Regions from separate parts of the Sphingobacterium zhuxiongii genome, predicted to be linked through region 2. Evidence: riboswitches for the same ligand, from Rfam matches in the RefSeq annotation. Region 2 holds a riboswitch; each other region holds the start of a gene.

Evidence for each region. A riboswitch is a leader RNA that binds a small molecule or an ion and turns the genes downstream of it on or off. The one in region 2 is predicted to bind S-adenosylmethionine.
Region 1: another riboswitch for S-adenosylmethionine. It lies ahead of GFH32_RS11280 (5-oxoprolinase); the one in region 2 lies ahead of GFH32_RS15950 (methylenetetrahydrofolate reductase).
Region 3: another riboswitch for S-adenosylmethionine. It lies ahead of GFH32_RS05750 (O-acetylhomoserine aminocarboxypropyltransferase/cysteine synthase family protein); the one in region 2 lies ahead of GFH32_RS15950 (methylenetetrahydrofolate reductase).

The regions. Positions count from the first base shown of each region.
Region 1 is NZ_CP045652.1:2,622,220-2,633,110, forward strand. Features, by position in the region: gene GFH32_RS11265 (PD40 domain-containing protein) at 1-2,855, opposite strand, end outside; gene GFH32_RS11270 (transglycosylase domain-containing protein) at 2,907-5,231, opposite strand; gene rpoN (RNA polymerase factor sigma-54) at 5,460-6,923, shown strand; SAM-I-IV-variant riboswitch at 7,282-7,376, shown strand; gene GFH32_RS11280 (5-oxoprolinase) at 7,434-7,691, shown strand; gene GFH32_RS11285 (DUF2891 domain-containing protein) at 7,901-8,998, opposite strand; gene GFH32_RS11290 (DUF937 domain-containing protein) at 9,073-9,744, shown strand; gene GFH32_RS11295 (threonine aldolase family protein) at 9,828-10,883, shown strand.
Region 2 is NZ_CP045652.1:3,755,321-3,766,211, forward strand. Features, by position in the region: gene GFH32_RS15940 (glutamine--tRNA ligase/YqeY domain fusion protein) at 1-57, shown strand, start outside; gene GFH32_RS15945 (glycosyltransferase family 117 protein) at 123-3,137, opposite strand; gene GFH32_RS15950 (methylenetetrahydrofolate reductase) at 3,323-4,279, opposite strand; SAM riboswitch class I at 4,325-4,422, opposite strand; gene rimM (ribosome maturation factor RimM) at 4,503-5,030, opposite strand; gene GFH32_RS15960 (SusC/RagA family TonB-linked outer membrane protein) at 5,387-8,470, shown strand; gene GFH32_RS15965 (RagB/SusD family nutrient uptake outer membrane protein) at 8,489-10,210, shown strand; gene GFH32_RS15970 (30S ribosomal protein S16) at 10,494-10,891, opposite strand, start outside.
Region 3 is NZ_CP045652.1:1,318,497-1,329,387, reverse strand. Features, by position in the region: gene GFH32_RS05795 (DUF805 domain-containing protein) at 1-253, opposite strand, end outside; gene GFH32_RS05790 (sugar O-acetyltransferase) at 401-976, shown strand; gene GFH32_RS05785 (hypothetical protein) at 1,462-2,124, opposite strand; gene GFH32_RS05780 (WbqC family protein) at 2,193-2,801, opposite strand; gene GFH32_RS05775 (lysophospholipid acyltransferase family protein) at 2,875-3,741, shown strand; gene GFH32_RS05770 (glycosyltransferase family 2 protein) at 3,742-4,776, shown strand; gene ligA (NAD-dependent DNA ligase LigA) at 4,897-6,915, shown strand; gene dapA (4-hydroxy-tetrahydrodipicolinate synthase) at 6,945-7,823, shown strand; gene GFH32_RS05755 (hypothetical protein) at 7,935-8,369, shown strand; SAM riboswitch class I at 8,548-8,661, shown strand; gene GFH32_RS05750 (O-acetylhomoserine aminocarboxypropyltransferase/cysteine synthase family protein) at 8,898-10,205, shown strand; gene GFH32_RS05745 (homoserine dehydrogenase) at 10,259-10,891, shown strand, end outside.

The sequences.
Region 1 (10,891 bases), 1.1 Mb from region 2:
AAGTTTAGATCTGAGAACAACATCCCCGACGGCAGTACTGCAAGTTTCTCTGGCCCCGTGAAAGGCAAACGCAACTCTAAATTCCCAACAACCATCTTCGATCCCGAAAGATCATTAAAGGTCACTGTACTATTAGGGCCAAAACTATTGTTTTCAAAACCTCTTACTAAATAAGGATAACCAATATAAATATTATACAACTGATCGGCACCATCACCTACACGCATATAGGAATAAACACGAGCGGCCAATGTGAACGGCTTCATGCGATGATACTTTCTCAAATCAATATTGATTGCCGTGAAATTAAAAGTCCCGAAATATTGCTCCGCACCTAAACGATAACGATAACCTTGTAGTGGTGCCGCAATACCAAATACCGCATTATCACCAACAAATCCTGCATTAACTTGATACAAGTTAAACGGATCTAAACGAGCACCTAACAATTGACTCGCTTCATCAGTTGGCACACGCTCTTTATTCGCATAGTACGATTCATAACCTTGATAATAGCGATCTACACGATATGAGTTATATGAAGCTGCTGCTCCAGTTTCAAAACGATGATGCTTGTTAAATGGATATGCTACAAAGGCATCCGCTTGCGTTTGAAAAGAACGAATCAAGTATTGATCCAACACTAACTCCTCACGACCAAGCCCGATATCACGTTGATCATACTGATAAAATCCAAAACGATATGGAATATGCGACAAAGATCCACCCCAATTCCAACGCGAACGTTGATTGATATAGGCAACCTGTCCACCAAAATCATAAATTTCACCATTAATATTTAGCGCGGCAAAAATCTGATTGTAGCCTAGAATATCCGAAAACATCCCTTGTACACCCGAGGAGATACCAGCTCCATAACGAGAACCTACTGACATCCCGACACCACTGTTCGCCAAGTAATCAAGTTTAAACTTCGGCTGATATGCTATATTATTAATTTGTGAGTCCGAAATTCTCGAATATGCGTTAAAGTTTTGCAAATTGGTATTAACCACATTCACACCACGACTCTGCATTGGCGGCAACATCGCAGCCTCAAAATCGACGGAACCAGCGCTAACAGGTTGCGCTTCAAACTCCGTAGCTTTCGCTTTATATACACTGTAGGCGTTATTCTTAAAATAAGAATACACAATTTCATCATTCGCAGAGATACTCATCGCCGGAGAATATTCTGTAATCCCTGAAATCCCCGTAAAGAAATCAGTCATTCTTGCCACCTGATTAGATTCAAATGTATAGCGATACATATTTCGATAACCATCGCTATTCGACAAGAAATAGATGTCTTTTCCGTCTGCTGAAAAATGAGGGTTTAAATTATTCGCTCCTGGGAACACCTCTAAATTGGTAATCTTTTTTGTCGCGACTTCCACAAACGCTAAATTCATTGGAATATCCACAGTACGCGAATCCGAATTTAGGGCAACGCGATCCGTACTGAAAACAATATAGCGACCATCGCGCGAGAAGCTCGGCTGAAAATCTGAGAACTTATCGTTCATCAATTGGTTTACTACTTTTGTTTGCAGGTTATAGACATATATATCAGAGTGACCATTTGCTAAACCTGAGAAAGCAACATGCTCGCCATCTGGAGACCAGGTAATATTCGTAAACTCCGATATCTCACCCATCGCCTCCACCGACAATGTTTTTCCGGTTTCCACATCGACAACCATCAATTTATTCTTCCCTTCGCTGAATACCGAAAACGCGAATTTCTTACTATCTGGTGAGAAGGTACCGGCTGACTCTAAGAAACTAAACTCATCGATATCCTTATTGGTAAGCCGACTTCCGAGCTTTCGAATAATCTTACCACTTTCCGCATCAGCCAAAAACAGATCGATACTAAACAAATCAAGCTCAGATAAAAAGGCAACATATTTTCCATTCGGAGAAATCGCAGGCGAAACATTCATCCGCCCAGCATTCTTTGTTGTTAGTAGAGGTTGTCCAATCGGACGTGAAGTCGTATCCTTTCCGGAGTTTTTATAAGAATTCTCCATACTGTTTTTCCACAAGGTCGACATTGTCTGTGCATCATAACCAAACACGCGACGAATCCCTTGTTCATAACCATACTTCGCAGTCTCTATAAATAAAGGCATAATAACCGTATCTCCATAAGTGGAGCCCACATAGGACCAAAACGCCTGTCCAAATCGATAAGGAAAATACCGATTCATCTGTTCTGTCATTTGACCCAATGAAGGAAGATCATTACGCGCATAAGCATCTCGCATCCACATCGAGGTAAAAGCATCTTTCTTACCAATTGAGAAGTACTCTGCCATACCTTCCACCATCCAAAGTGGAATATTAGCCACATTTTCCAATCGCGTAGAATCTCCACCTTCGATCAATACACGATACTGAAAGGCATGGACCATCTCGTGACCCAATACATGTCGCGTCTGCTGATTAATCTGCATAATAGGCATGACAACACGTTGCTTGAACGCTTCCGTCACACCACCTGTCCCCACACTAATCTCCCCATTAATCGCCGTCGTTTGTTGAAATTCCGGATGATTATTATAGAAGATAATCGGGTTCTTTCTGAAAAATGTATCTTGAAAAACCTGTTGATGCAATTCATACCACACTTCACTCTCCTTGGCCAACCAATTCATCATAGAATCATTCTTCAAGTAGTAGTATAGGTTAAAGTGAGGTGTTTCATACACCTTGAAATCCAATTTCTTATAACGCATTTTGTTTTGCCCGAAATATTGCGCATTTGCCAACTGAGGTAGGAAACCTAAGGTTAGCAAAAAACCAATGGCACAAACAAAAAGCCTAGATAAGCGAATCTGGTTAAATTTCATAAAGTTAGAATTAGCACTATAAAAGTAAATATTTCAGCTAGTATTTTCTAATTACTCCTGTCCTTCTTCTTGTCCCTCTATTTCTCTTAAAATCTCTGGTAAGGTCAATGCAGGAACTTCAGCATCTCCCTCCGCGGAATCCGAACTTGTGGTATCACGCGTAGAGCGAACACGAGGTCCCGGACAATTGTATGTTTTTTTAATCTCAACCGTTGGATCAGGAAACTTCCCTGTCGTCACCCCTAATTCAGGGTGTTTGTACAACTCTTCCATATACACCGCAAAAATCGGAAGCGCTGTCTTCGAGCCCTCTCCCGTTGCGGAACTATTAAAATGAATACTCTGTTCATCACAACCAACCCAAACGCCCGTTACTAGATCCTTGGTAACACCCATGTACCAACCATCAACATAATCGGACGAAGTACCGGTTTTTCCACCAATCTGATTGTCATTTTCAAATAAATCCCACTCCCATAGCGCCTGTGAAGTACCACCAGATTCCTCAATCGTCCCACGAAGCATATAACCCATCAACCAAGCATTCTCCGGACTGATTACTTGCTTTTGCTCGGATTTAAACTCTGCTAAAACCTTACCATCCTTATCTTCAATACGCTTCACTAACAGCGGCTCCGTTTTCTTCCCAGCATTCATAAACGTGCTGTAAGCGCGAACCATCTCGAATACAGAAACTTCATTAGACCCCAAACCTACCGAAGGGACAGATTCTAACTTACTCTCAATACCACATGTATGCGCCATTTTAACCACATTATCCCATCCCACATCTTGCGTAACTTGAGCAGTAACTGAATTTAAAGAACGAGCTAAAGCATGTCTTAGCGACAGCTCACTATAAGAAAAATTCCAATCCGCATTTTTAGGCTCCCAAACCTCATTTTCTCCCTTATTATTTACAAACTCAATCTTAACCGGTTTGTCCGTATATTTATCACAAGGTGTTTTTCCCGCCTCTAAAGCAGTCACATAAGCAAAAGGCTTAAAGGTTGATCCAGGTTGACGTTTCGATTGATTAACATGATCAAACTTATAAAAATCATGGTTTATACCTCCTACCCAAACTTTAATCTCCCCGGAATAAGGGTTCATCGACATCATACCGGTATTCAGCATCGCAATGTAATGTTTCAAAGAATCCATCGTAGAATATTCTACTTTCTCCATCCCATCCCAAGTAAACACTTCCATTTCCTTCTTCTTGTTCAACTCCTCGAACACCTTGGTATCGTCTTTATACTTCTCTTTTAAATAAGCAAAAACCGGAAGCTTCTTCGCCTGATCTTCCAAGAAATTTGGAATAACATTACCTTCTTTATCGCGCCATGGCTCTTGACCAGACCAAACATTGTTTAAACGACGTTGTAGATCACGCATTTTTTCAGAAACTGCGGTCTCCGCAATTTTTTGCATCCGCGAGTCAATCGTCGTGTAAATTTTTAGTCCAGATGTGTATATATCAATTTCATTTTCAGTCGCCCATTTCTCTAACCACTTTTCAACGGCAGTACGTAAATAGGAATCATTAGAACTACGAACTTCTTTATTGTTTAAATTTAAGCCAAGGGAATCCTTCGACAGCGACTTTACTTCCTCGGCTTTCAAATATCCTTCCTTCTGCATCTGTCCTAAAACTACATTTCTACGGGTCAGCGCATTTTTAGGATTACGAATCGGGTTATAAAGCGTTGTTCCTTTCAGCATCCCAACCAAGACAGCCGCTTCGTTAACCGTAATCTCAGACGGTAATTTATCAAAATAACGTACAGAAGCCGATTTAATCCCGTAGGCATTATTGCTAAAGGAAACCGTATTCAAGTACATCGTAATAATCTCTTGCTTACTATATTTATTTTCCAGCTTAAAAGCCGTCATCCACTCCTTGTATTTCGTCACCAAAAGTCCTAATCCCGGTACTTTACCCAGTGAACCCTGCGAATCTTGATAGCGGGTACGGTATAGATTCTTTGCTAATTGCTGGGTAATCGTACTTGCACCACGATCGCTACCTCCAAAAGTTGACAACAAACCACCAAACAAGCCGATTACATCTACACCATTATGTTTGTAAAAACGAACATCTTCTGTAGCAATCAATGCGTTTATGATATTAGGAGAAATACTATCGAAAGGAACGGGATCACGATCTTGCTTGTAATAACGACCGATCAAAACGGAGTCAGCAGTATACAGCTCTGAGGAAATATTTAAGCTGGGCAACAAAATCTCTTTCTTGGTAGGCGATGCACCAAACAAGCCCAGAAAGTTGATTTGTACTGCACAAGTGAATAAAATAACAAAATAGATAGCTATCAGTGCAATACGCAAGAATTTGTTTTTGACCCGTCTAAACATGAGGTAAATATGAGCAAAACTTTGGAAAAAACTGTATTAAAACGCTTAAAAATGTACTTAGGTCTAAAAATTAACGAATTTTAACAATTCGCTTTTGGAAGCACTTTTCTCCTTGTGTATGAAGTCTTCAGGCCGCAAAAATTATACCTAAATTGAAATTTGCTAAGGAATATATTGATCTTCATTAAATAATATTCGCTATTTTTACGATGATTTATAATCGGGGACATGTTAAGACAAACACTACAGCAGAAATTACTACAAAAATTATCGCCTCAGCAGATCCAATTTATCAAGCTTCTTCAAGTGCCTACAGTATCATTAGATGCACGCATTAAAGAAGAGCTCGAAGAAAACCCTGCATTAGAAGACGGCAGTTTAGCTAATATGAACGATCCTGTTGAGGAATACCCTGACAAGGATCCCGATGACGATTTCAACTCCGATGAAAACACCTACGAAGACGAGTTCAGCGTAGATGAATATATTCAAGAAGACGACTATAAAGACTATGGATCAGGCTATGATTCAGATGATGACGATAACAAAAAGGAAATGCCTATTGCTATCCAAGATTCATTCTTTGAAAATCTTCAAAATCAACTTGACCTACTTGCCCTTTCCAATAAAGACTATTTAATAGGACAACAAATAATCGGTAGTCTAGACGACGATGGTTATCTTCGACGCCCTATCCCCTCACTAATCGATGATTTAGCCTTCTCTCAAAATATTATTGTAGAAGAGAAAGACGTCGAAGAGATGCTTAAGGTTATCCAAGAATTCGACCCCGCAGGTATTGGTGCGCGGAGCCTGCAAGAATGCTTAGCGATACAGCTTCGCAAAAAAGATCAGGAAAACTCCACGATTCAAAAGGCAATGCAAGTTGTCGAAAACTACTTGGATGAGTTTACCAAAAAGCACTACGATAAAATTGAAAAACAACTGGGCGTTAATTCGGAAGAATTGAAGGATATTGTCAATGAAATATTGAAACTAAATCCTAAGCCTGGAGATTCTGGCGCTGTTGCTGGAAAACAACTGCATATTATTCCCGATTTTCATATTAGTAACAACGACGGCGTACTCCATTTAACCTTAAATGGTAGAAATGCACCCGAACTTCGCGTATCTCGCTCCTACCAAGAAATGTTTGAGCACTATGAAAAAGCAGAGAAAAACGACAAAAAAATGCGTGAGGCTGTACAATTTGTAAAACAGAAATTAGACTCCGCAAAGTGGTTTATCGATGCCATCAAACAAAGACAACAGACTTTGTTGAAAACGATGAACGCCATTATGGAATACCAATACGAGTATTTCTTAACTGGTGACGACCGTATGCTTAAGCCTATGATTCTAAAAGACATAGCTGACCGTATTGAAATGGATATATCAACTGTTTCCCGTGTCGCAAACTCCAAATATGTACAAACAGAGTTCGGTACTTTTCTTTTAAAATCGTTCTTCTCCGAAGCTATTCAAACTGAATCAGGCGAAGAAGTATCAAACAAAGAAGTCAAGAAAATTCTTGAAGAATGTATCGCGAACGAAGACAAAAGAAAACCTCTTGCCGACGAAAAATTAACCGATATTCTAAAAGAAAAAGGATATTCAATCGCTAGACGTACCGTAGCAAAATACCGCGAAGCAATGAATATACCGGTAGCAAGGTTGAGAAAAGAACTGTAGAGAATTTAGTAGGTAGTATTTAGTAGTTAGTAGTTAGAGCTTTGAAAGACGTTCTAAAGCCTATTAGGTTGACGATTACGAGAGTAGACTACCAGATTCTGATGGTATATTGGTATATACTAATGTTTTTTACTTATTCTTTTCAAGCACCTAAGTCTAATTTTATCTCCAAAATTTATCTACTTCTTAGCATAAATTTACTTGTCTAATTTTTATTTCCATCAAACACATCCCCTATTGCAATCACTTTCATTTTTTTTAACACGCTTATTCATAATGTTTTAACATAAAAACAGAATTGATCTCAGCAAAAAAATGAAATAAAATTTGGAAATAAAAAATAAAATCTACTAACTTTGTAGAGTATTCAGAATTGCGATAGCAATACCAACCGAGTGAAGACACCGCGGTGGTAAAACAATACGGGTATTATGCCAAAATAAACGCGATACGCCTTTATTTCACCCTTTCTGAATGCAATTATGGTTCAACATTTTAAATCTTAATTGTATGTCAAACACAAAATCATTACAACAACATTTAGCCGAGCAGTTTCATCACTACTCTACACAAGAACTTGTCGTTCTAAACAATGACATTGTCGAATCGTATTGGGGACAAAGTAAATCTGCTTTCCGATCAGCTTTATTATCCGCACTATCTAGACGCGGGATAGACCTCTCCGCAATTATTTCCAAAGAAGACGGGATTACCCTTATTCAGCGAGTTGCTGTAAAATTGGAGGAAAATAGGTTAATTGTGGTCTAGATGTTAGACATTAGATTTTAGACATTAGATGTTAGATATAAGACGTTAAATATTAGAGTCCAGGTTGAAAAATTTGAAAAATGCTATAACTATTCGGCCAACATCATGGTTGTCGCAATTCTGCTTTATCGCTGGATTCTCAAAACTTTAAAGTCTAATATCTAAAATCTAATGTCTTATCTAATATCTAATGTCTAATATCTAACACTTCACTCCCCTTCACTCAAAGCGTATAAAGCGAAGGTTCCTAACCAATGGGAACCCATATAGTCATCTTTAGCAGATATATTGCCAATGGAATACGCGATATGTTTCTCTGCGAGGAGACGTAATTGTTGGAGTTCGGGAACCTGTTTTGCAATTCCATAAAAGCATGCTGCACGGCTGTAATTTAAACCATCGAGATGTATAAGCTTTCCATCCGTTCTATCTTTCACAGCTGCAGGCTCCAGCTTGAAGTTTTTATCGAATAAAACAGGCATAAAGGTTTCTAACCAAGCATTATACTCTTGCTTGTCCATGAGTTTACTCATTAAGAATGCCTCCTCCAAGCAAGGGGATAAGAAATCATTACCACTAGGTTCATAGGCAAGATTACAATTTATATCCTGCTTAAAATATCGAAGGCCATGCTCTTTAATTGCCGCTTCGAAGGACTTATCCCCCACTGTTCTCGCATAATCGAGCGAAAGTGAAAGACCAAATGCTGTGTTATCATGCTGTCCTGTCCGAATAGGATAAAGCTGCTTAGGAAGATATACTTTAAAACGAGTCACAAGAAGATCTACCAAAGGCTGTAATGCAGCTTGCCAACGCTTTGCATCGGGATCATTCCATGTGTACAATTCTTCTTGCAATTTAAATAACCATGCCCATCCATAAGTTCGCTCGAAGGCTAAATTATGTTCATTCTCGAAAAAAGCCTTTTCAATCGCAACATTTTCCGGAGTGATATGTGTATTTAAAACTTGACGGACTTCCCCATTTGCATCAAGCTCAGGAAATTGCTTCATTAACTTGACGATAGACCAATAACCATGCATTGAAGAATGCCAATCGTAGCAACCATAGAACACAGGACGTAAGGCCTTGGGTGTTTTTAGATCGGCAGCGGACCCAATCGTTTGCCCCAATTTGTTTGGATATTCAACCTGTAAACAGTGTGTTGGTAACGCAAAAATATCCTTGGCTAAAGTAGCGGTAAGGTGAGTTTGTTCGGTCTCAATTTCCTCTTTCTGTTCGCTTTTCGGTTGACATGAAATAAACAATCCAGTCAACAAGAGTGACCCTATAAGTGATTTAAGCATCCGTTTTTAATTTGGCTTTATATTTGAGTTATCAGCAGTAAATTTATAATAATTATAACAAAATAAACCAAAAGATGAATATTACAGATTTAATTTCCGGCGGTGTTGGATCACAAGCCATCAATAGCATTTCAGAAAAATTAGGCGTAGACAAGGATAAAGCTCAATATGTTGTTGCTGCTGCCGTTCCATTGATGATGTCTGCATTGAATTACAACGCGAGCAAAAGCCCTGAGCAAGCGAGTGGCATCCAAAATGCGATCGACAGCAAACATAATGGTAGTATTTTCGACAATCTTGGCGCTTTGTTTAATCAAGGTCCTACCGAAGATGAGGATAAAATCGTAAACCATATGTTTGGTAGAAATACAGACAACGTTAAAGAAACATTATCCGCAAAAACAGGTCTTGACGTCAAAAAAATTGCCGGTATCTTGGCTTTGGTAGCTCCTTTAGTAATGGGATACTTAGGTAAGAAAAAACAAGAAGGTGCTGGACAATCAGAATCCTCAGGCGGAATTGGCGATTTAATTGGTAGTGTCCTTGGTGGTGCTGGCGGCGCAGCTTCGGCTGGCGGTTTAGGTGGCATCTTAGGGAACATCCTCGGCGGATCAAACGACAATGCAGCGCAACCTAGCGCAGGTGGCGGCTTAGGAGACCTTGTAGGCGATTTCTTCAATCAAGATAAAGACAAAGAGTCTAAGGGCGGTATCTTAGACGCTCTAACAGGCATGTTTGGTAAATAAAATTAAGAAGCAATATTTCAAAATAGAAGCCGTAGTGTATGCTACGGCTTTTTTATTTAGTCCCCCTTCGTATATTTGAGTCAATGAAAGAGAAAATAAGCTTCAAAAACGATTATTCAGAAGGTGCACACCCAAGAATCTTAGAGCTATTGGCGCAAACCAATCTGCAACAAGAGCCCGGTTACGGTTATGACAGTCTTAGCGAACAAGCAAAGGCGGCTATTCTTCGATTTTTAAACGATCAGGAAACACCCATCTACTTTGTGGCTGGCGGAACCCAAGCCAATCTTCTTGTGATTAGCCATCTCTTAAAACCGTATGAATCGATCATTGCGGCAGAAAGTGGACACATCCATGTGCATGAAACTGGCGCGATCGAAGCAACAGGACATAAGATAAACACAGTACCACAAAGCAATGGTAAACTAACGCCTGACAATATTCTGAAGGTTATTTCACTCCATACCGATGAGCATATGGTGAAACCTGCTATGCTCTATATATCGCAAACCACAGAACTAGGAAGCATTTATAGCAAAGAAGAGCTACAAGAACTTTCAGACCTCTGCAAGGAGCATAATTTGAAACTATTTATTGATGGCGCGCGAATGGCTGCTGCATTGAGTAGCGACCAACATCAATTGAGATTAAACGATATCGCGCAATATGCGGACGTGTTCTATATCGGCGTAACCAAAAACGCAGGCTTACTCGGAGAAGCTATTGTATTTCCAAACGCCCAACTTGCCGAAGGATTCTCCTATTCATTAAAGCAAAAAGGCGCATTAATGGCTAAAGGAAGAATCTTAGGAGCACAATTTCTAGCCTTATTTGAAGATGACTTATACTTTGAATTAGGGAAACATGCAAATCAACAAGCTATGCGCATCGCAACAGCGCTAGAAGATGCTGGATTCCGCTTTGCGCTACAACCAGAAAGTAACCAACTATTCCCTATCCTACCACATCAAGTTATCGAAAGACTTTTGGAGGACTTTGAGTTCTATGTTTGGGAGAAACTAGACGCCGGTGAATCTATCGTCCGGATCGTCACCTCTTGGGCGACCAATCCAACTGATGTGGATCGCTTTATCGCTAAGATCAACGGACTAAAGACTAAACAGGTAAGTCAAGGATAGCAATCTAT
Region 2 (10,891 bases):
GTCTTCAATAGAACCGTTACTTTGAAAGATTCTTGGGCTAAAGAAGCTAAAAAATAAAATATAACGAACAAAAAAATAGGGGCTATATCGTAGCCCCTATTTTTTTTACTATTTAATCAATACTAGCTTCCTTGCAACCAAGCCTGCTCATATTTGCTCCAAACGCGATTCCCCTCAGCAATTAAAGCTGCATCGCCAATATCTTTCAAAATTGCTTGATATTTCTCTAAAGCGCCTAAACCCAATTGGATACTATATAAATCGTAAGGCGCTGCCGCTTTCATGATTCCCAATTGATAATTTAGCTGTTCATCAATTGCATTTATATTCTTTGCTGCCATTTCCTTCGCTTTATCAAGCTCTTTGACCCTTACTAGCGTATCCGTAAGTATAGTATTTAAATAAGTCTGACGCATCGATTTCGGCTCTTTAGGTTGATGACTATAAGCTACCAAAGCTAGTTTTTTTGCCTCAGAGAGCTTTTTCTGTTGAACTAAATTTTCAAGACCCTGCGCATATAAATTTGGCTGAATATAGGACTCGTAGATAAAATTCGAATCTGTATCGAAATGATCAAGGGATTTGATATCTTTCCATTTAAACTTTTCAACCGCATTGCTGTAAATCGCATCTGTATTCAACAAACTTGGATGGTCAGTCTTTTGCCCGACCTCCACTGGCATTAGACGATAAACTAAACCCTCTGAAGCTAAGTACTTATCCATGCCCATGAAAATATCATTTGGAGCCTGCTTCACGAAATAAATCGGTCGCTCCCAGTTATTATGCTCTAATAAACCCATCAAACTCAATTCTGCACGAGATACATAACTCTGATTATAGTCCCATTGCATGTATTCAGGAATTGAATCTTTCCAAGCATCTGGAACTACATTGTTCTTCAATACTTGATCTTTATTAATTTTAAGTTGCAGTTTCTTAGTCGGCATCACATTGACATACTCTCCACTTTGTAATTGCATCATATTTTGCTGGTTATCAGAAAGCATGATATCCAACACCGTTTTCACATCAGTATATCCCTCGACACCCATATCATAAACTTGAATGCCATCGCGAATTCCGCGCTTCACTTTGTCATAGCTAAAGCCTAATGGTAATGCTTTCGACTCATTCATATCGGTTAGCGCTTGCTCAACATACCAATCTGATTGCAAGTATCCATAATTCAATATTCGTACATCGGGCCTAACACCCTCCGTTTCTTGCAAATACCATAGGGGAAAAGTATCGTTATCCGCATAGGTAAATAGAATGGCATTTGGTGCACAAGAGTTCAACATGTTAAGTGCAAAGTCCCGAGTCATTAAACGTTCGTCTCGGTTATGATCATCCCAATTCTGCTTTAACAGCAAAGTGGGCACCGCGAGTAAACAAACAACACTAGTTGATAATGCTAGCGTTCTTGCCGGTAGTTTCACAAACTTTTGTAGGATGTCTACCATCCCGATCACTCCCAAACCAATCCATATAGCAAATACGTAAAAAGAACCAACATAAGCATAGTCTCTTTCTCTCGGCTGAAGAGGAGTCTGATTTAAATAGATTACAATGGCTAAGCCTGTTACAAAAAATAGCATACCTAGAATTGCCGTGTCTCGCTTACTTTTCTTCAACTGCCAAAATATTCCTATAATCCCTAGTAAAAGCGGCAAAAAGAAATAGGTATTGCGACTAGGATCTTTCAACATACGCTCTGACAAGTGGTCTTGTCCTGCAAGTCGAATATTATCGATAAAGGTAATTCCAGATAGCCAGTTTCCTGCATAGACTTGTCCTTGACTAGGTGTATCATTTTGTCTTCCTACAAAATTCCATAAGAAATAACGCGTGTACATATGATTAAATTGATAATTGAAGAAAAACTTCAGATTATCGGCCATTGTTGGCGATTGCCCTTCTGGAATATTCAAATACTGGCGGTAGAAATCGGTATGCTTATCGGAATAAATTCTAGGGAATAGCATTTCTTTATCGTATACATAACGAACATTGCTACTGATTTCCCGATAGCGATCTTTGTCTTTTCTATAGGTACTACCTTCTTTGACATCAATTCGTTTGGCATCAAATGTCTGTCCTTTAAAAAGGGGTTCTGATTGATATTGTTCGCGACTAAGGTAGCTTAGCAAATTGAAAGCGTTGTCGGGGTCGTAGTTATTTAATGTAATATTGGTCTGAGAACGAATGAGCAACAAACTATAAGAACCAAAGCCAAGAAGAATAAAACTCAAGCTCAGTAAACTTAAATTAAGAAGCACTTTCGAATGACGAACCGAATAATAAAGTCCATAAACAAGGCCCGCGACGATTAGTACAATAAAGACTGTCACACCGGTGCCGAAAGGCATACCTAGCGTATTAACGAAGAATAAGTCAAAATTTGCAGCAAACCGCACACTATACTGAATAACTCCCCATAATACAAAGGCTAGAGCGGATACACCAATCGCTAATGATTTGGATATGCCCTTCCAGTTAATCACTGTTGCTTTTCGGAAGTATATCATTAAAGCAATTACAGGAATAGTCAATAGATTTAATAAATGTACACCAATAGACAGGCCCATAACATAAGCAATTAATATTAACCACTTATTGCTATCTGCTTGATCAGCCCTTGCGTCCCATTTAAGCGCCAACCAGAAAACCACCGCTGTACACAAGGATGACATTGAATAAACTTCCGATTCAATTGCTGAATACCAAAATGAATCTGTAAAGCTATATGCTAATGCCCCCACAATACCAGCTCCAAACACTTGATACAGTTTCGACGAAGTCCATTCTGATTTATTTAATACTAACTTCTTTGCAATAGCTGTAATTGTCCAGAACAGGAATACGATTGTTAATCCGCTACAAATTGCTGATCCTATATTCATCCAATAGGCAATTTTCGAAACATCGCCCATTGCCAAGTTCGAGAACACATTTTGAAGCATTAAAAATAGAGGAGCACCAGGTTGGTGAACAACTTCTAATTTGTACGCAGAAGCGATAAATTCTCCGTTATCCCACCAGCTGCTTGACCTTTCGACAGACATGATATAGATCAAAGTCGCAAGTATTCCACAGCTCCAACCAAGTAGATTGTTTAATTTATTATAATTCATAGCTAGTACAGGTTAGTATTAAAGAAATAAAGATAAATCGAAATTAAGTATCAATGGCTTCCTTAACAAAATTTAACAAGTACCAGTACAGCAGTCATTATAATTGGAATACTACTATGAAAAACAAAAAGAGAACCTCTGCTATAGGGTTCTCTTTTTGTTAAATCTTATATTTAGAAATTGCTCTACACGAGCTTTTCAACTATTTTCTTGGTAGGTCCAGGGTTACTCATTGTATAGAAGTGAAGAACTGGCGCTCCAAATTCAATAAGTTCTTTACACTGTTGAACCAACCACTCCTCACCCACTTGACGTACATCGGCATTGGTTTTACAAGCGTCTACAGCCTCGCTAAGCTCCTCAGGGATATCTAGGTGAAAGATACGAGGTAGCGTGATCAGCTGATTCTTTGTTGTTAGTGGTTTTAAGCCTGGGATAATAGGAACATTGATTCCATGCTCTCTACATTTGGTTACAAATTCTTTGTATTTATTAACGTTGAAAAACATCTGAGTTACAATAAACTCAGCCCCCATTTCTACTTTCTTTTTCAACCATTTGAAATCAGTATTGAAATTTGGCGCTTCAAAATGCTTTTCTGGATATCCCGCTACGCCGATACAAAAATCAGTTTTTTCAGAGAATTCAATATCTTCATGCAAGTAACGTCCATTATTCATATCGACAACCTGCTCCAATAAATCAGTTGCGTAAGCATGCCCACCAACTGTTGGAATAAAGTCTGAATCTCCCTTTCTAGCATCTCCACGTAATACTAACACATTATCTATACCCAAAAAGTTTAGATCTATCAAAGCATTCTCAGTCTCTTCTTTGGTAAATCCACCACAAATTAAGTGCGGAACCGCATCGACTTTATACTTACTCATGATAGCTGCACAAATAGCAACAGTTCCGGGACGCTTACGATAAGCTACGCGTTCCAACAAACCGCTAGAATGCTGCTTATAAAGGTAATCTTCACGATGGTATGTAACATCAATAAATGGAGGTTTGAATTCCATTAGTTCATCCATCGTCTTGAATATACTTTGAATCCCCTGGCCTTTTGCTGGCGGCAATAATTCGAATGAATATAGGGGCTTTCCCTTGGCGTTCTTAATGTGCTCTACGATTTTCATAAAATATTGTTAGGCTTAGAGAAAACACAGCGATATCTGAGTTTCAACTTATCTTTCCCATTGGGGTAGAATTTAGCACCTTGTCAAGGGACAGGTTGCTAAGGCTTCAGCGGGTCTAGTCCCTCTGCCTTTCTCTATAAGCGAGGGCTAATATCGCTAATAGAAGCAAGAACTCAAAATGAAAACCATAAAATAAAAATGAATACGGTAGAAAAGATGTCTTTTACTGCTCGAAATACATATCTATCAGTCCTTCAGGAAGTCGAAGTACAACGACTTGTTCTTCAGGATCAATGCCGACAATAAACTTTTCGTTCAATGGGAACATCACCTCTGTTCCATCCATATCCACTGTTGCAATAAATTGCTGTGGCATTTCTTGAACCTGTGTGATTTCGCCCAACTCTCCTTCTTCTTCCTCTACCGCAAGATAACCGACAAGATCGGTATATCTAAAATCGTCAGGATCACGTTCAGGCTTTTGTGCTAATGGGAGATACATTTTCTTACGCACCAATACTTGCGCTTTATCAATATGATCGATGTCTTCAAATGTAGCATAGGCTGTACTGTTGTTGTGCATCTTTATCTGATCGACAAAATACGGCACAAGTTTCTTATTCACCTCCAAAAAAAGCACATCAAAATCGAGTTCCATGTAGTCTTCAAATTCGAAGAACAATTGTACTTCACCTTTCAAACCGCGGGTTTTACTAACGTAGCCAATATAGAAGCTTTGATCGATTGTCATATGATAAATTTGAATGCAAAAGTACACAAATAATTGAGAAAATAAGTCGCAATGAGCGGTCTTAGACTCCCGTATCAATTTAACAATTAGGAAAATTGAAGATAGGATAAATATTAAAAAATCTTTCCACTATAAGCTGCTGACCTATAGTTGTTGAGCAAACTTATTATGCAATAATATTTAAAGAAAACACTAAAAAAGGCATTTACATGGAGTTGCATATGCAATCGGTTGCATAAAAATGCGCAAACGTTTGAGTTAGAAAAAGGTCGAGTATTGTATTTACAAAAAGTTAATATTGTCGTAACAAGACTAAATTGTGGTAGCCAAAACTACTCATACTAAACACAACAATTATGTGCAAAAAAAGATTTAAAAGAGCCTTTCTTGCCAGTACATTTTATCCAATCACATCGGTACTGACATTAGCTCTACTTACTCCAGATGCTGTTTTAGCGTCAAACCTCAAGGAGTCAAGTTCAATTCATGCTGTTGCTTTTCAGGAAGTAATTTCCGGAACAATCAAAGGTGCCTCAGGACCTTTAAGTGCTGTAACAATTAGCGTCAAAGAAGATCCTAAGACCGTCTCTTCTACTGATGAGAATGGTGCGTTCTCAATCAACGCTAAAGTAGGTCAAACCTTGGTAATCTCTGCAGTAGGTTATGAAAAGGTAGAACGTAAAATCGAGTCAAACAACATGAGCATCGACTTAGAAGAGTCGGTCAATTCATTAGATGAAGTTGTTGTTGTAGGGTACGGTATTCAACAGAAAAAAGAAAGTTTAACGGGTGCATTACAAAATGTTAGTGGACAAAAACTTAGAGATGTAACAACACCATCGGTTGAAAACATGTTAAATGGTAAGGCAGCCGGTGTATATGTTGCTCCAGGAACAGGACGTCCTGGTACGCGTGGCGCCGTTGTTATCCGTGGACAAGCATCTGTTAATGGTGTTACAAGTCCGTTATGGGTTATTGATGGGGTTATCGTTGGTTATTCGCCGGGCGACTTGAATCCAGATGATATCTCCAACTTAACCGTATTAAAAGATGCTGCATCAACATCCATCTATGGTTCTCAAGGTGCCAACGGTGTTGTTGTCGTAACTACAAAAGCGCCAAGAGCACAAAAAATGCAGCTTAGCTATTCGACAAAGCTTGGTTTCAACCAATTGACGAATGGTAATCTTGAAATGATGAATGGTAGCGAGCTATATGATTACTTCGCTTCATTTCAAAATGCAAGTGATATCAAATTTCCTAGATGGAATGAAGATTTAAGAAATTCAAACTTCGATTGGTGGGATGTTGCAGTTCGCAATGGTTTCACTCAAAACCACAATGTTTCATTACAAGGTGGTAACGAGACATTGCAATCCTATTTATCATTAGGGTACTATAATGAGCTTGGAGCTGTTAAAGGATTCAGCTATGACCGCTATAATGTACGTTTAAATACAGTTTACAAACCATTCGAATGGTTAAGTATTAAACCTTCAATCGTTGGAGCGCTAAGAGGTACTGACGATAGACAATATAGCACAGGTGCTATGGTTACCAACCTTCCTTGGGATAGCCCTTACGATGCAGAAGGGAAATTAGTACCACATCGCTACAGTGGATGGGTAAATAATGCGAGTACAAACTATCTTTATGACTTGCAATGGAACCATTCGGATACTAAAAATTACGAGCTACAAGGTAATTTTGACTTCGATGTAAGACTAACCGACTGGTTGACATTTTCATCTGTCAATAGCTACCGTACGAACCTTTACTCATCAGCAGGATATACAGACCCTCGCTCGAACGCAGGAGAAAGTGTTTTAGGACGTATTGCTGAGTATCGATTAGATAACACACGTCGTTATACCAACCAATTATTGAGATTTAACAAAACATGGGACAAGCATTCCTTGAACGGTATTGTGGCTTATGAATTCAATGATTTCAATGAAAAAATAATTGATATATACGGAACAGGCTTCTTACCTGGCTTCGAAGTATTGGACGTTGTTGCAAGACCAGAACGCACAAAAGGTTCAATTACAGAGTGGGCTACACAATCCTACCTTTCAAATGTTAACTATGCATATGACAACCGATATTTAGCGCAAGCATCTTTCCGTAGAGATGGTGCTTCAAACTTCGGTTCAGATGTTAAATATGGTAATTTCTTCTCTATCAGTGGTGCATGGAATATCCACAATGAGAGTTGGTTTGATGTAGAGAAAATCAATAGTTTAAAACTTCGTGCAGCGTACGGGTCGGTAGGTAATAAACCGACTTCATTATACCCGCAATACGACCTTTATTCTATTAGTACTGGATCAGGTTATAATGGTACTCCTGGAGCATTGATTACACAAATTGGTAATCCAAATCTACAATGGGAGAATACATACACTGCTGGCTTCGGCTTAGATGCAGCATTCTTCAATAACCGCTTGCGCTTAACTGCAGATTACTACAACAAAACAACAGACAATGTATTGTTCCAAGTTCCTGTTACGGGTCTAATTGGTGTTAACTCAATCTGGAGAAACGTTGGAGAGATGCAAAATAAAGGTTATGAATTAACTATCGGTGGTGATATCATTAAAAAAGGCGATTGGTTATGGAGTATGGATGTTAATCTAGGTCACAACAAAAACAAACTAACCGAGCTTTACAAAACGTTAGTTAATGGTCAACTTGTTGCTAAGCCAATTATCGCTTCTGATAACTCGGGTATAGCAGGATCGGCACAACGATTATTAGAAATCGGATCTCCGGTGGATACGTATTACATGATCGAATGGGCTGGCGTAAATCCGGATAACGGTAAACCAATGTGGTATAAAGACGATCTTGATGCCGAAGGAAATGTAATCGGAAAAAGCACAACAGAAAACTATGCTGCCGCAAACTACAGAAAAGTAGGAAATGCAGCTCCTGATTTATTTGGTGGTTTCAGTACTTTCGTTGCGTACAAAGCTTTCGACTTATCTGCAAACTTTGGTTTTTCTCTAGGTGGTCAGAAATACAACTATGCACGTCAAGAGTTAGATGCTGACGGAACATATGTTGATAGAAATCAAATGAAATTACAGGATGGTTGGAATCGTTGGGAAAAACCAGGTGACATCGCAACCCATCCAGTTGCACGATACAACAATTCGTACAATGCAAACAAAGCATCTACTAGATATTTAGAAAGCAATGACTTCTTACGATTAAGATCATTAGCTGTAGGTTATTCTATTAAATTACCTCAATACCACTTAAGTAATGTAAGAGTATTCTTATCGGGTGAAAACCTTTTCACTTGGACAAACTACTCGGGTGTAGATCCAGAGGCGACAATCAATCCGGATAACGGAAAGTTATTGGAAACTGCGTCCCCATCGGTCTATCCGGCTACGCGTAAGTTTATGTTTGGTTTAAATGTTACATTTTAATTGAGGGAGATTACCATTATGAAAAAGCTATTATTTTTACTATCAGCAACTGCTTTAATCTCCTCATGCGAGATTGACCGATTGCCTAAAGGTTCCATGGATACAGATGGAGTTGCGGAGAATCCGCAAGCCTTAATTACTGGAGCATATGCACAATTAAAAGCATGGTCGGATCCCATGCACCGCGCTGGTGAATACGCAGGCGACAATATGATGATTCGTGGATCATCTACTGATGCGTTCTATGAATTTATCTCATTCTCACGTACACCAAACAATTATCGCTTATCGAATTTCTGGGATTACAGTTATAAGGCAATCGCGCAAGCGTCAAATGCAATGAAATTTTTGAAAGAAGGTGAAAGTGTTGATGTAGACAATCAAATTGGAGAGTGTTACTTCATTCGTGGATTAATGTACTTCTACTTAGTGCGTGCTTATGGACGTCCATATTATCAAAGCCCTGAGACAAACTTAGGATTACCAATCGTGAACGGGACTCCCGAGGATCCACTAGGTGATTTGAATTTCCCAGACCGCGCTACGGTAAAAGAAACCTATGAGCAAATCATTGCAGACCTAACAAAAGCGGAAACCTTGTTAACATTAGGCAAAGGAAATATCTACGCTACGAAAGAAAGTGCACAAGCAATTCTTTCACGTGTATACTTATACATGAGCGGAACATATGAAAAACCTAACACGCAATACGCTAAATTATCTGCTGAATACGCCGATAAAGTGATTAACTCCGGAAAATTCAATCTTCTATCACGTGCCGAATTCATGCGTTACAATACCTTTACTCCAGAGAACAACAAAGAGACAATATTCGCAGTTAAACGCGTAGCGTCAGAATTCTCAGGTAGTGATCACTACTATGGTGTTGGAGGGATGTATGCGAACATTGGTGGACAAGGTTGGGGTGAAATGTATGCTAGTGCAAAATACATAGATTTGTTAAACGAAACAGGAAGAAATGACTGGAGACCGGACAACCAAAATATAGTAGATGCGCGTGCGGCATTCATAGAGCCTACCTACGATCAAAATGGCGGAAAGTATACCGAAGTATTCCGTTATATAAAACAAGATAGCGAGACCTCTAAAAACTATATGCAGGACACGATTATTCGTAGCGGAAGCACTTTGATAGCAAAAGAGGTAACAACGGTGAATAAAAAACCTATTGTTGACCGCTATACTATGACCCCTGTAGACGCTTCACAAGGAATCTATTCAATCAAACATAAAGATGGAAGAACTTACACAGGTGTTTTAGATTACTACATTTCGCTGAACCGTGCATATCCACAATTCTACATTGTTAAAGCTTCTCGCGAAGGAGAAAACTCTCACTTACATTCTCCAGTAATTACTCGTTTGGGTGAAGTTTATTTAAACCGCGCGGAAGCAAATGCTAAACAAGGTAAATATGCTGAGGCACTAGCTGATTTAAATAGAATTCGCACACGCTCCATTGAAAAAGGAGCATATACCAGCTTAAGTGCTGCGAATGCGAGTGAAAGAATTGATAAAGAACGTCAGTTAGAGTTAGCATTCCAAGCAGAACGTAGTTATGATGTATTCCGTAACGGAGCTTCTTTAACACGTGATTACCCAGGTCCACAAGAACAGAAAGCTGTGATTGCACCTACTGATTACCGTGTAATTTATTACATTCCTCAAACGGCGATCGATGCATACCCTGGTCAATTAACTCAAAATCCTACACAGTAGGTTAGAATTAAAGAGGAAATATTTGAAATATTAAGCTCCTTATCAGGTGTATTGATATACATATCAAATAATGATTCTCGGTTAATATATAAAAAAGCCAACCCAATGGGTTGGCTTTTTTATATTGCTATAGATAGTAATCTTTGAAACTCAGAGGACATCTGTTATGCCTAGCATTTATAAAGGCCCTATAATGTCTCCATTTAATATCCCTTACACCTATCTAGCAGAAAAGGCCAAAATGCAGTGCAAATTGGCCTTTTCTTTAGAATTTTCGAAAGGATTAACCTTCTGTTTCTTCTGTGTTTTCTTCAGCAGCAGCTTCTTCGATAGCTTCTTCTGCAGCAGCTTCTTCAACTGGAGCATTTTTAGCAGCGATAGCAGCAGCTTTGTCTTCTTTTTTCTTAGCTTCAGCAGCTAATGCAGCTTTTTTAACTGCATCTTTAGATTGTGCTAAGCCAGATTTTTTACCTTCGATTTTCGCGTCGTTTCCTTCAGTCCAAGCAGCGAATAATTCTTCTGCTTTAGCCTCATCGAAAGCACCTTTTTTCACACCACCTTGTAAGTGTTTTTTGTAAAGAACACCTTTGTAAGAAAGGATAGCGCGAGCTGTGTCAGTAGGTTGTGCACCATTGTTCACCCAATTTAATGCTCTATCGAAATCTAAGATGATAGTTGCTG
Region 3 (10,891 bases), 1.9 Mb from region 2:
CGATAGGAATAACAAACAACCATTTATTAATCCCTACCTCATTCAAACGTCGGAAACCTAGGGCTACCAATGGTAAGAAACTCAATGCCGCGAAGTAAATTCGAAGATTTTCAACGCCGATACGATTCCCAACAATGCCAAGCAGTATCAATATTAGATAGACACCAATAAAGAAAGTCCAAAACTCTTTGATTGAAGATTTACTTCGATAATCAAAAACCTGTAGGTAAGGCTTAATTAGTAGCTGTATCATTGTTTCCTTTAATTATAATTAGTTTTTACTAAAATACAGAATATCTGATAATTAACAAAAAAAAATGTCGTCTTCATTAATAATTGAAATTTCATCGCCTCAAATTGCGATTTTCGTATCTTTCCCCCGGACAGCAAAACAGTGTATATGAAATCAGCAAAAGAAAAGATGATAGCTGGAGAGCTATTCTTAGATATGGGCGGTGAACTCTTTCAAGAACGTCAGCACGCGAAGAAATTACTACATGAATTCAACCTGATGGATCCAACAAAAGTTAAAGCACGGAATCAAATTATAAAAAAGCTTTTCGGAAAAACTGGAAATCGTTTTTTTGTCGAGCCTCCCTTTCGTTGCGACTATGGTTACAATATTGAGATTGGAGAAAACTTTTACTCCAATTATAACCTTGTAATTCTCGACGGCGCCAAAGTTATTATTGGCGACAACGTGATGATCGCTCCTAACGTAAGTCTTTTTACAGCTGCTCATCCAATTGATCCAAAACTTAGAACAGAAGGTTGGGAATTTTCAAAACCAATAACAATCGGGAATCAGGTGTGGATTGGTGGCAATACCGTTATTAATCCCGGTGTAAGCATTGGCGATAATTCAGTAATCGGGTCAGGCTCTGTGGTTACTAAAGACATTCCAGCAAACGTTGTAGCAGTCGGCAACCCTTGTCGTGTAATTCGATCGATACTGCCAGAAGGTAATGTGGAATAACTTGTTGATCGAAAATTTCAATGCGTAAGCGGTAGGAATTACGATCCTTTTTTTATTTCCATATCCATAAAAAAATACCTGAGGCGGGGACCCCAGGTATTACCAAACCAATTATTAACCTAAATTATGAAATTATGAATTTACCATTATAACGTTCTCAAACGCCTTATATTATCTCAAAAGTGTATCATTTACACTTTTTTTTGTTACAATTCGATTTAAATAGTAAGCCTTTACAACTCGTCGACAATAGAATTGATCAGAATATCAGATTTCATCAACTTCGTCTGTTTCACTCTGCAATAGAAACACACGCAAAAACGCGATATAAAAAAAATACCCAAGGCGGGGAACCTCAGGTATTTACCAAACCAATTATTAACCTAAATATTTTTTCTTCTATTCAATACATTAACGAAGCAACTTTTCAAATATTGTACGATTATTAAATTTTTTAATATTCTTTTAAAAGCAACTACTTGCAGCTATTCTGTTGTCTTTTGGATAACGTCAACAACCTTATCTTTCAAGCTTGTAATATCAGATTTCAATCCGACCATCAATGTCATAACATTGACCGGATTTCCTTGAATCTCTCGAAAGTTATGCATGTAACCTAATTCGGTTCCTAAGAAAAAACCCTTGAATTTATAGTCGGCACCAATTCCAATTTTTGCTGCAGGGGATATACTGTATTTATAGTGCAGTTCGACCAATTCGTTATTTCCGGCATCCTGCGCTCGAGGTTCGATATTCAAGGCACCTGCAGGACCGATATAAGCATAGGTATTTAGACGATTCCACTGACGCCGGATACCGCCAGCGAGCGACAAGACGTACATAGAAGCACGTGCATTCTCAACGACACGGTTATATTTCGAATCGGGATTCAGCTGATCATATTTAAAATTCATCAAATATAATGTCGGCTGCAAATAGTATTTGGGGTTCCGAAGCGAAATATCCAAACCCATACTACCTGTAAATAGTTTGGTCGACAAAGCCTGTTTGGTTTTGCCTAATGGGAACGCTATTCCAGTTCCTCCGAAATAATAAACTTTTCGATAGTGTAGGGTATCAGCACCCCGCTGTGCAACCGCACTGAATGACACCCAACAAAAAAGGGCTAGTAACATTAATTTTCTCATTAAAACTGCTGGTTTATTGAACAACAATAAACCAAAGCAATTTGTTTTGAAAGCAAATTAATTTAAAACTATAGGAAGTTTTTCGCTTGAGGTCCTTGACTAAATAATAAATCAATAACACTAAGGTTTGGAATAAATCCTGTCTTGTCTTCAAATACTTGATAATAAGGTTTAGGATCAACCATTGGTGAAGGCTTTCGTGGATGTATCGCTTTACGATAATCAATTCCCTCTTCCACATCAGTATAGCTTGTAGAGTAGCTAATTTCTCTATTTATCTTAAGTAACTTGAGAATCAGCTTGATTTGCTCGGTATTGTAGTCCAATAATAAATCATATTCTTTTTCATAAAAAGCACTGAAATCATCTTCATAATACTCGAAATATGCAGAACTACGGTATGCTGTTTGAATACTCAACCAGTGCAGACGTTGCCAAGGATGATCGTAGTTAATCTTCACATCATTCATTCGAACCCGTTCTTTTCGACCATGAACAATCGGCACAATAAGATTCAGCACCCCATTTGCGGTTCCGATTTGAGTTCGCGTACGAAAGGTTTGCTTTGGATAATTTTCAAACTGCTCAATCACAATAGGTTGATCGTTTTGTTTGATAGCATGAAAGAATGAAACGTTCGGCAAATAGCAAGCCGGCAACAAAAGTCCTGATGACATAATTAATTAAACAACAAAATGTCCGCAAAAATAGCTTTATTTGGGGATATTTGCGTAGTACTTATCACTTGTGATGAAAGAAAAACTAGTATCAGGATTTATTTACATCGTTTCATTATTACCATTCTGGTTCTTATATCTGCTATCGGATGTACTTTTTGTACTTATTTACCACATTGTTGGCTACCGCAAAAAGGTTGTTTTTGAGAATTTAAGAAACGCATTCCCGGAGAAGTCAGACTCCGAAATAAAAGAAATTGCACGCGAATTCTATCGCTATTTCCCCGACTTATTGGTAGAAATTGTAAAATTGGCTAGTATTTCTGAAAAGTCCGTAAGAGAGAGAATTGAATTATTAAATCCAGAGGAAGTCTTTAGACATATCAATCAAGGAAAGTCAGTGATTGGCGTGACGGCTCATTATGGAAATTGGGAGATGGGCATTCATAGTTTATCCTTAATGATGAATACCCCTGAGCTAATTATCTACAAACCGTTAAATAATAAAGTATTCAACGAAGTATATAACCGCATCAGAACCAGGTTCGGAGCAACGATGGTTCCAATGAAACAAATATTGCGGCATATGATAAAGTTGAAAAACATCCCGCATATCAGTATGTTTGTAGCAGATCAGACACCTGTTTATCAGGATTCAGATTATTTCATGGAATTCTTAAACCAAGATACATTGGTTTATACAGGAACAGAGCGCATTGCGCGATTGACAAAAAACCCTGTTGTATTTTGTGAAATTAGAAGAAAGAAAAAAAGGGGTTACTATTCTTGTAAATTTACAACACTAATAGAGAATCCTGACGATTATCAAGAACATGAGATTACCCATATTCACAATCAGTTTACCGAGCAAATTATTCGTAGTGAGCCGGCATATTGGTTATGGTCTCATCGTCGTTGGAAAAGAAAAAGAAGGAGTTAAATGACTAATTATCCAAAAGTAGCAGTTGTCATATTAAACTGGAACGGTCGATTTTTCTTGGAGAAATTCCTTCCATCCGTGTTTAACAGCACCTATCAAAATGTTGAATTTGTTATCGGTGATAATGGTTCTACCGATGACTCAATATCGTATGTTGAAGAGAATTACCCCAAGTTCACTATCCTCAAGAACGATCAGAATCTAGGATTTGCCGGCGGTTATAATGAGATCTTAAAACGCGTCGAAGCAGATTACTTTGTACTGCTAAACTCCGATGTAGAAGTTTCTCAAAATTGGATTGAACCTGTTATTGCGCAGATGGAGCGGGATACGCAATTGGCCGCAGTTCAACCTAAAATCCAATCATATCATCAAAAAGGATATTTCGAACATGCAGGCGCTGCCGGTGGTTATATCGATTACTTCGGGTTCCCATTCTGTAGAGGGCGCCTTTTTGAAAGCGTTGAAAAAGACGAAGGCCAATATGACGATGAAAAAGAGGTATTCTGGGCTACTGGAGCTGCCCTATTCATTCGATCATCCGCTTGGCGCGAAGCTGAAGGATTTGATGCGGACTTCTTTGCACATATGGAAGAAATTGATTTATGCTGGCGATTAAAGAAGCTTGGCTATAAAATTGGATATTGTCCGAATTCGTTAGTATATCATGTGGGCGGAGGAACTTTAAACACAAGTAACCCTCATAAAACCTATTTGAACTTCCGGAATAATCTGCAGATGATGCAAAAAAATCTACCAATAACTCAAGGGATATGGAAAATAGGAATACGATTCTGGCTAGATCTCGCAGCATTACTGAAATTCCTTGTCGATCGTAAGCCTAAGGACGCATGGGCTGTGAGTCGTGCGCATCAGTATTTCTTCAAAAACTTCTTCAAAACAGCAAGAAAACGAAAGAAATATTCAAGCCCGGAGAATAAAGTTGGTCAATATAAGAATTCCATTGTATGGGATTTTTATCTGAATAATATCCATAAATTCTCCCAGCTAAAAGACAATAATTTTCATCATTAGGAGTTCTGCTGAACAAAGTTTTTTACTGGTTTATCTTTTATTGCTCATTAGTTTGCGTATTTAATTAAATAGTTGTTTTAAATTGTTTTAGGCCTAGAATATTTTGTATTTTCGTGGTCTATGTCAGCAGATATCCAGTCTAAAATTGAGCAGCTCACCCAGGAATTAAACGAGTATAATTACCAATACTATGTATTGGCACAGTCGTTAATATCCGATTATGATTTTGATCAAAAACTCAAAGAATTAGAATCATTAGAAGCTCAATTCCCACAATATCGTGATCCAAACTCACCTACGTTAAAGGTCGGTGGAGACATTACTCAGAAATTTAAGACGGTAAAACATAAATGGCCAATGATGTCATTGGGCAATACGTATAACGAACAAGAACTTAAAGACTTTGACAGTCGCGTTCGTAAGACGATTGGCGATGATTTTCAATACGTTTGTGAGCTTAAGTTTGACGGCTTATCAATCTCCCTCACCTATGAGCATGGTAAGCTTGTTAAAGCTGTGACAAGAGGTGATGGTACGCAAGGCGACGAAGTAACCAATAATGTACGTACGATACGAAGTATCCCACATCAATTAAAAAAAGGAAACTATCCAGATAGTTTCGAAATCCGTGGTGAAATATTTATGCATAAGTCAGCCTTTCTCCGTTTAAACCAAGAACGCGAAGACAATGGCGATCAAACTTATGCGAATCCAAGAAACTTTGCCTCAGGAACTATAAAACTTCAAGATTCTGCTGAAGTTGCAAAACGTCCTTTAGATTGTTTCTTATACTTTCTATACGCTGATAACCGCAATAAGTTATTTGAAAATCACTGGGAAAGCATCGAAGCGGTAAAAAGTTGGGGTTTCCATGTCTGTGAGCATACTAAACTTTGCAATAATATTCAGGACGTATTAGACTTTATCCATTATTGGGATACAGAGAGACATCAGCTTTCTTATGAAATTGATGGTATTGTAATCAAAGTAAATGACTACGCACAACAGGAAGACTTGGGATTTACAGCAAAATCTCCTCGTTGGGCAATCTCCTATAAATTTAAAGCAGAACGTGTAGAAACGATATTAGAAAGCATAAGCTACCAGGTCGGACGTACGGGTGCTGTAACGCCGGTTGCAAACCTTCAACCCGTGTTATTGGCAGGTACGACGGTCAAGCGTGCATCGTTACACAATGCAAATGAAATAGCACGTTTAGACTTGCATGAAGGCGACACTGTATTTGTGGAAAAGGGTGGGGAGATTATTCCAAAGATCATTTCCGCGAATATTGAAAAACGTCCAGAAGGCGCTGTTGCTATCTCCTATCCTACGCATTGTCCGGAGTGTAATACAGAACTCGTTCGCCAAGAAGGCGAAGCAGTGCATTACTGTCCAAATGAAGATGGTTGTAGACCGCAAATCGTTGGTAAAATCCAACACTTTATTGGCCGGAAGATGATGGATATCCAAGGCCTTGGCGATGAAACCATTGAAACATTTTTTCGCTTAGGGTTGATATCTAAGATTTCAGACCTATACGCTCTGAAAGATCATCAAGATAATTTGGTCGGCTTGGAACGTTTCGGTCAAAAATCAATAGATAATATGCTAGCGGGAATTGAGGCTTCCAAACAAAAGCCTTTTGAGAAAGTTTTGTTCGGATTAGGCATCCGTCATATTGGTGAAACTGTGGCAAAGAAATTAGCACAGCATTTCAAAAATATTGACGCGATTGCTACTGCAACCGCATTAGAAATTGAAGCGGTGCCAGATATTGGTTTCCGAATCGCAGAAAGCATCCATTTCTATCTTAATCAAGATGAACATTGGGCAGAGATTCAAAAACTAAAAGATGCAGGGCTTCAATTCGCTATTGAAGAAAAAGAAGTCGTATTTGCAGGAGATGGATTGGCAGGCAAGACTTTTTTGATCTCTGGCGTTTTTGTAGATTATTCGCGAGAAGAACTGACCGCTTTAATTGAATCCCATGGAGGAAAGATGCTTAGCAGTATTTCCGCAAAGCTGAACTTTCTAGTTGCAGGTGATAAAATGGGTCCATCCAAATTGGCAAAAGCTGAAAAGTTGCAAGTTCCGATTATCTCGGAGAGCGAGTTATTAGCCATGATAAATAATTAAAAATACTTAAATTAAATAATTATACACGAATGAATGAGCTTCAAGGAGCAGGAGTAGCGATAGTTACCCCTTTTAATGCAGACGGATCTGTGGATTATGAGACCCTAGGTAGACTAATAGACTACCAAATCCAAGGGGGAATTGATTACATTGTTTCATTGGGAACAACGGGCGAAACCGCTACGTTGTCTAATGAGGAACGAAAGCAGGTTTGGGCATTTACTTCGAAGCACGTCAATAAACGTATCCCTTTAGTCGCTGGTATTGGAGGCAATAATACCATGGAAATTGCCGAATTAACTCGAAATTTCGATGTCTTGGATTATATTGCGATACTATCAGTTTCTCCATACTATAACAAGCCAACGCAAGAGGGTATATACCAACATTACAAGGTTATTTCAGAAGCCTCTCCCCTTCCAATTATATTGTATAATGTTCCCGGCCGTACCGGCAGCAATATGACATCCGCAACTACACTTCGATTAGCTAATGATTTTAACAACATTATCGCTATAAAAGAAGCATCAGGTAGTTTTGCACAATTTAGCGAAATACTGCGCGACAAACCGAAAGAGTTTATGCTGATTTCCGGAGACGATCCGGCAACTTTACCAATGATCGCTTTAGGCGCTGTTGGCGTTATATCAGTTGTAGGAAACGCTTACCCAAATAAGGTTTCAGCGCTTACGCATCTATGCCTTGAAGGAAATTACGAACAAGCAAGAATTATCCATTCTGATTTATTGCGTATTACCGACCTGTGTTTTATCGAAGGAAACCCAGCTGGAGTAAAATATATTTTAAAACAAAAAGGCTTTGGTGTTGATACCGTTCGTTTACCTTTAGTACCAGTTGGAAAACAGACGCAAGAGGGCATCGAACAGGAAATGAAGAAGCTAGCTTAGCTTACATTTTCAATTTTATTTGCGGACATATAGCTACTATTGAAACTGATTACCATAAACTTCTATATTTTAGGTATCTTTTTTGTGGTTTGCTGACAAAATAATCTTAACATGGAAACCACAACAAACCAAGTCCCTAAAAAAGGTGGATCGGCAATTCGTAAGTTTATCAGTTGGACGCTTTTAATTCTAGTCTTGTTAGGCGGCGGTCTGATTTATTGGAAATACTATTTTGTATTTGGTGAAGGAGTCAAATCTGGAGTCCTGAATTATGCTGTAAAGAAAGGAAATCTATTTAAAACCTATGAGGGTAAACTGATTCAAGAGGGCTTTGGTACGAGCAAGGCAGGAACAGGGTTAACGAGTAATCAGTTTGAGTTCTCTATAGAAAACGACTCTATTTACCGAATCCTCGAAGTGAATAGCGGTAAAGTTTTTGATTTGCATTACAAAGAATATAAAGGAGCTTTACCATGGCGTGGTAATACCGTTTACATCGTCGATCAAATTATACAGATGCGTGATATAAAGGCTGGATCTTACTAAGCCTTCGCATTTACTAATATTATATTTTTACGAGCTTCCGCTTTCGATAATTTCAAGATTTATCGAGTTCGGAAGCTCGTTTATTAAAAAAACATTGCAAAATTGAATTTGGCAATGTATATTTGCGCAGTGCCGAGCAATCGGTACCTAATCAAAACCCTTCCAATCGATTGGTCTTGATTTATAAAGAAGTGGCGAGAGACTGGCTCAAAGACCCACTGGCAACCTTCAATAGCGATTGAAAAGGTGCCAATTCCTGTCCAAAGCAATTAAGCTGCGGAGCATATAAATGACATAGACTATGACTTCAACTATTTCAAATTCTTTAATTGGATATTCTAGCGGAAAACCGACTAGCAAGTGCTCCAATACTTTCTTTTTCGTCGTGAACACCTGTTCACGAATGCGATAGTCGTCGGTATCTAACTGGGTTCTACCGTTGTGGAATCTACATACCTTTACAAGACGACCAAAAGCAACACAAAAAAGAAAACAATTCATTATTTATCATTTTAAAAATCTACAACAATGGCTGATATTAAAAACTTAAAATTTGAAACATTACAGGTACATGCAGGACAAGAAGTTGACCCAACTACAGGATCTAGGGCCGTACCAATCTATCAAACTTCCTCATATGTTTTCAACAATGCAGAACATGGAGCTAATTTATTCGCATTAAAACAATTCGGAAATATCTATACCCGCATCATGAACCCTACAACCGATGTGTTTGAAAAACGCATTGCAGCTTTAGAGGGAGGTGTTGCAGCAGTTGCAGTTGCATCGGGACAGGCAGCTCAATTTATCGCACTAACGAATATCTTGGAAGCAGGCGACAACTTTGTTTCTGGTGCAAATCTTTACGGCGGTACTTATAACCAATTCAAAGTATCTTTCAAACGATTAGGTATCGAAGCTCGTTTTGCAGCAGATACAGACGCAGACAATATCGAAGCATTAATCGATGATAAAACAAAAGCTATTTACGTAGAGACAATCGGAAACCCGAGCTATAACATCCCTGATTTCGAACGCATCTCGGCTGTAGCTAAAAAACATGATTTGCCTTTAATCGTTGATAACACATTCGGTGCTGGTGGTTATTTATTTAAACCTTTAGAACATGGTGCTAATGTCGTTGTTGAATCAGCAACCAAATGGATTGGCGGTCATGGAACTAGTATTGGTGGTGTCATCATCGATGGTGGTAACTACAACTGGGGGAATGGTAAGTTCAAGCAATTCTCTGAACCTTCTGAAGGATATCATGGACTTGTATTTGCTGACGTATTCGGTGAAAACGGACCTTTTGGAAATATTCAATTTGCAATTAGAGCACGTGTTGAAGGATTAAGAGACTTTGGCCCTGCCCTATCACCTTTCAACTCGTTCTTATTAGTACAGGGTTTGGAAACATTATCACTTCGTGTTCAACGACATGTTGACAATACGTTAGAAATTGCACAATGGTTAGATGCTCATCCTCAAGTTGAGAAAGTAAGCTACCCAGGATTAAAGAATCATCCTTATCATCAAAATGCACAAAAGTATTTGAAGAATGGTTATGGAGCAGTGCTATCGTTCACGGTAAAAGGCGGAGTTGAAAAAGCAAATGAATTTATTGACTCTCTTCAATTAATTAGTCACCTTGCGAATGTTGGAGATGCGAAAACGCTAATTATTCATCCAGCAGCAACAACCCATCAACAATTGAGTGCTGAAGATCAATTAAAAGCAGGGGTAGCACCAGGACAATTAAGATTGTCAGTTGGTATTGAACACATCGAGGATATCAAAGCAGATCTAGAACAAGCATTTGAGAAAATCAAATAGTTTGAACGATTAGTAGAATATAAAAAAAGAAAAGAGCACACTAAAAGTATACCATGAGTAAAAAACTGGTTATCGGGATGTTTGGATTCGGCGTAGTCGGCCAAGGATTATACGATATCATCAAAACGAAGGATTTAAATCTAGAGATTAAGAAGTTTGTAATCAAAAATGCAGATAAGAAAAGAAGTCTCCCAGCTGAACTATTTACCACGGATGCGAATGTCATATTAGATGATCCTGAAATTAATACGGTAGTTGAGCTAATTGATGATGCTGATGCAGCATTTGAAATAACGAAACGCGCCCTATCTACTGGCAAAAATGTCGTATCAGCAAACAAGAAAATGATTGCGACGCATTTAGAAGAACTTGTTGAGATTCAACATCAACACGGCACTTCTTTGCTATATGAAGGTGCTGTCTGCGGAAGTATTCCAATCATTCGTAATTTAGAAGAGTACTATGACAATGAACTATTGCATTCTGTAAGTGGTATTTTCAATGGGTCTTCAAACTATATTCTATCGAAAATATTCAATGAAGGTCAGAGTTATGATGTTGCACTAAAAAAAGCGCAAGATTTAGGATTCGCAGAAACCGACCCAACATTAGATGTTGGCGGTTTTGACCCGAAATTCAAATTAGCTATTGTTGCTTCTCATGCTTATGGATTATACATTAATCCA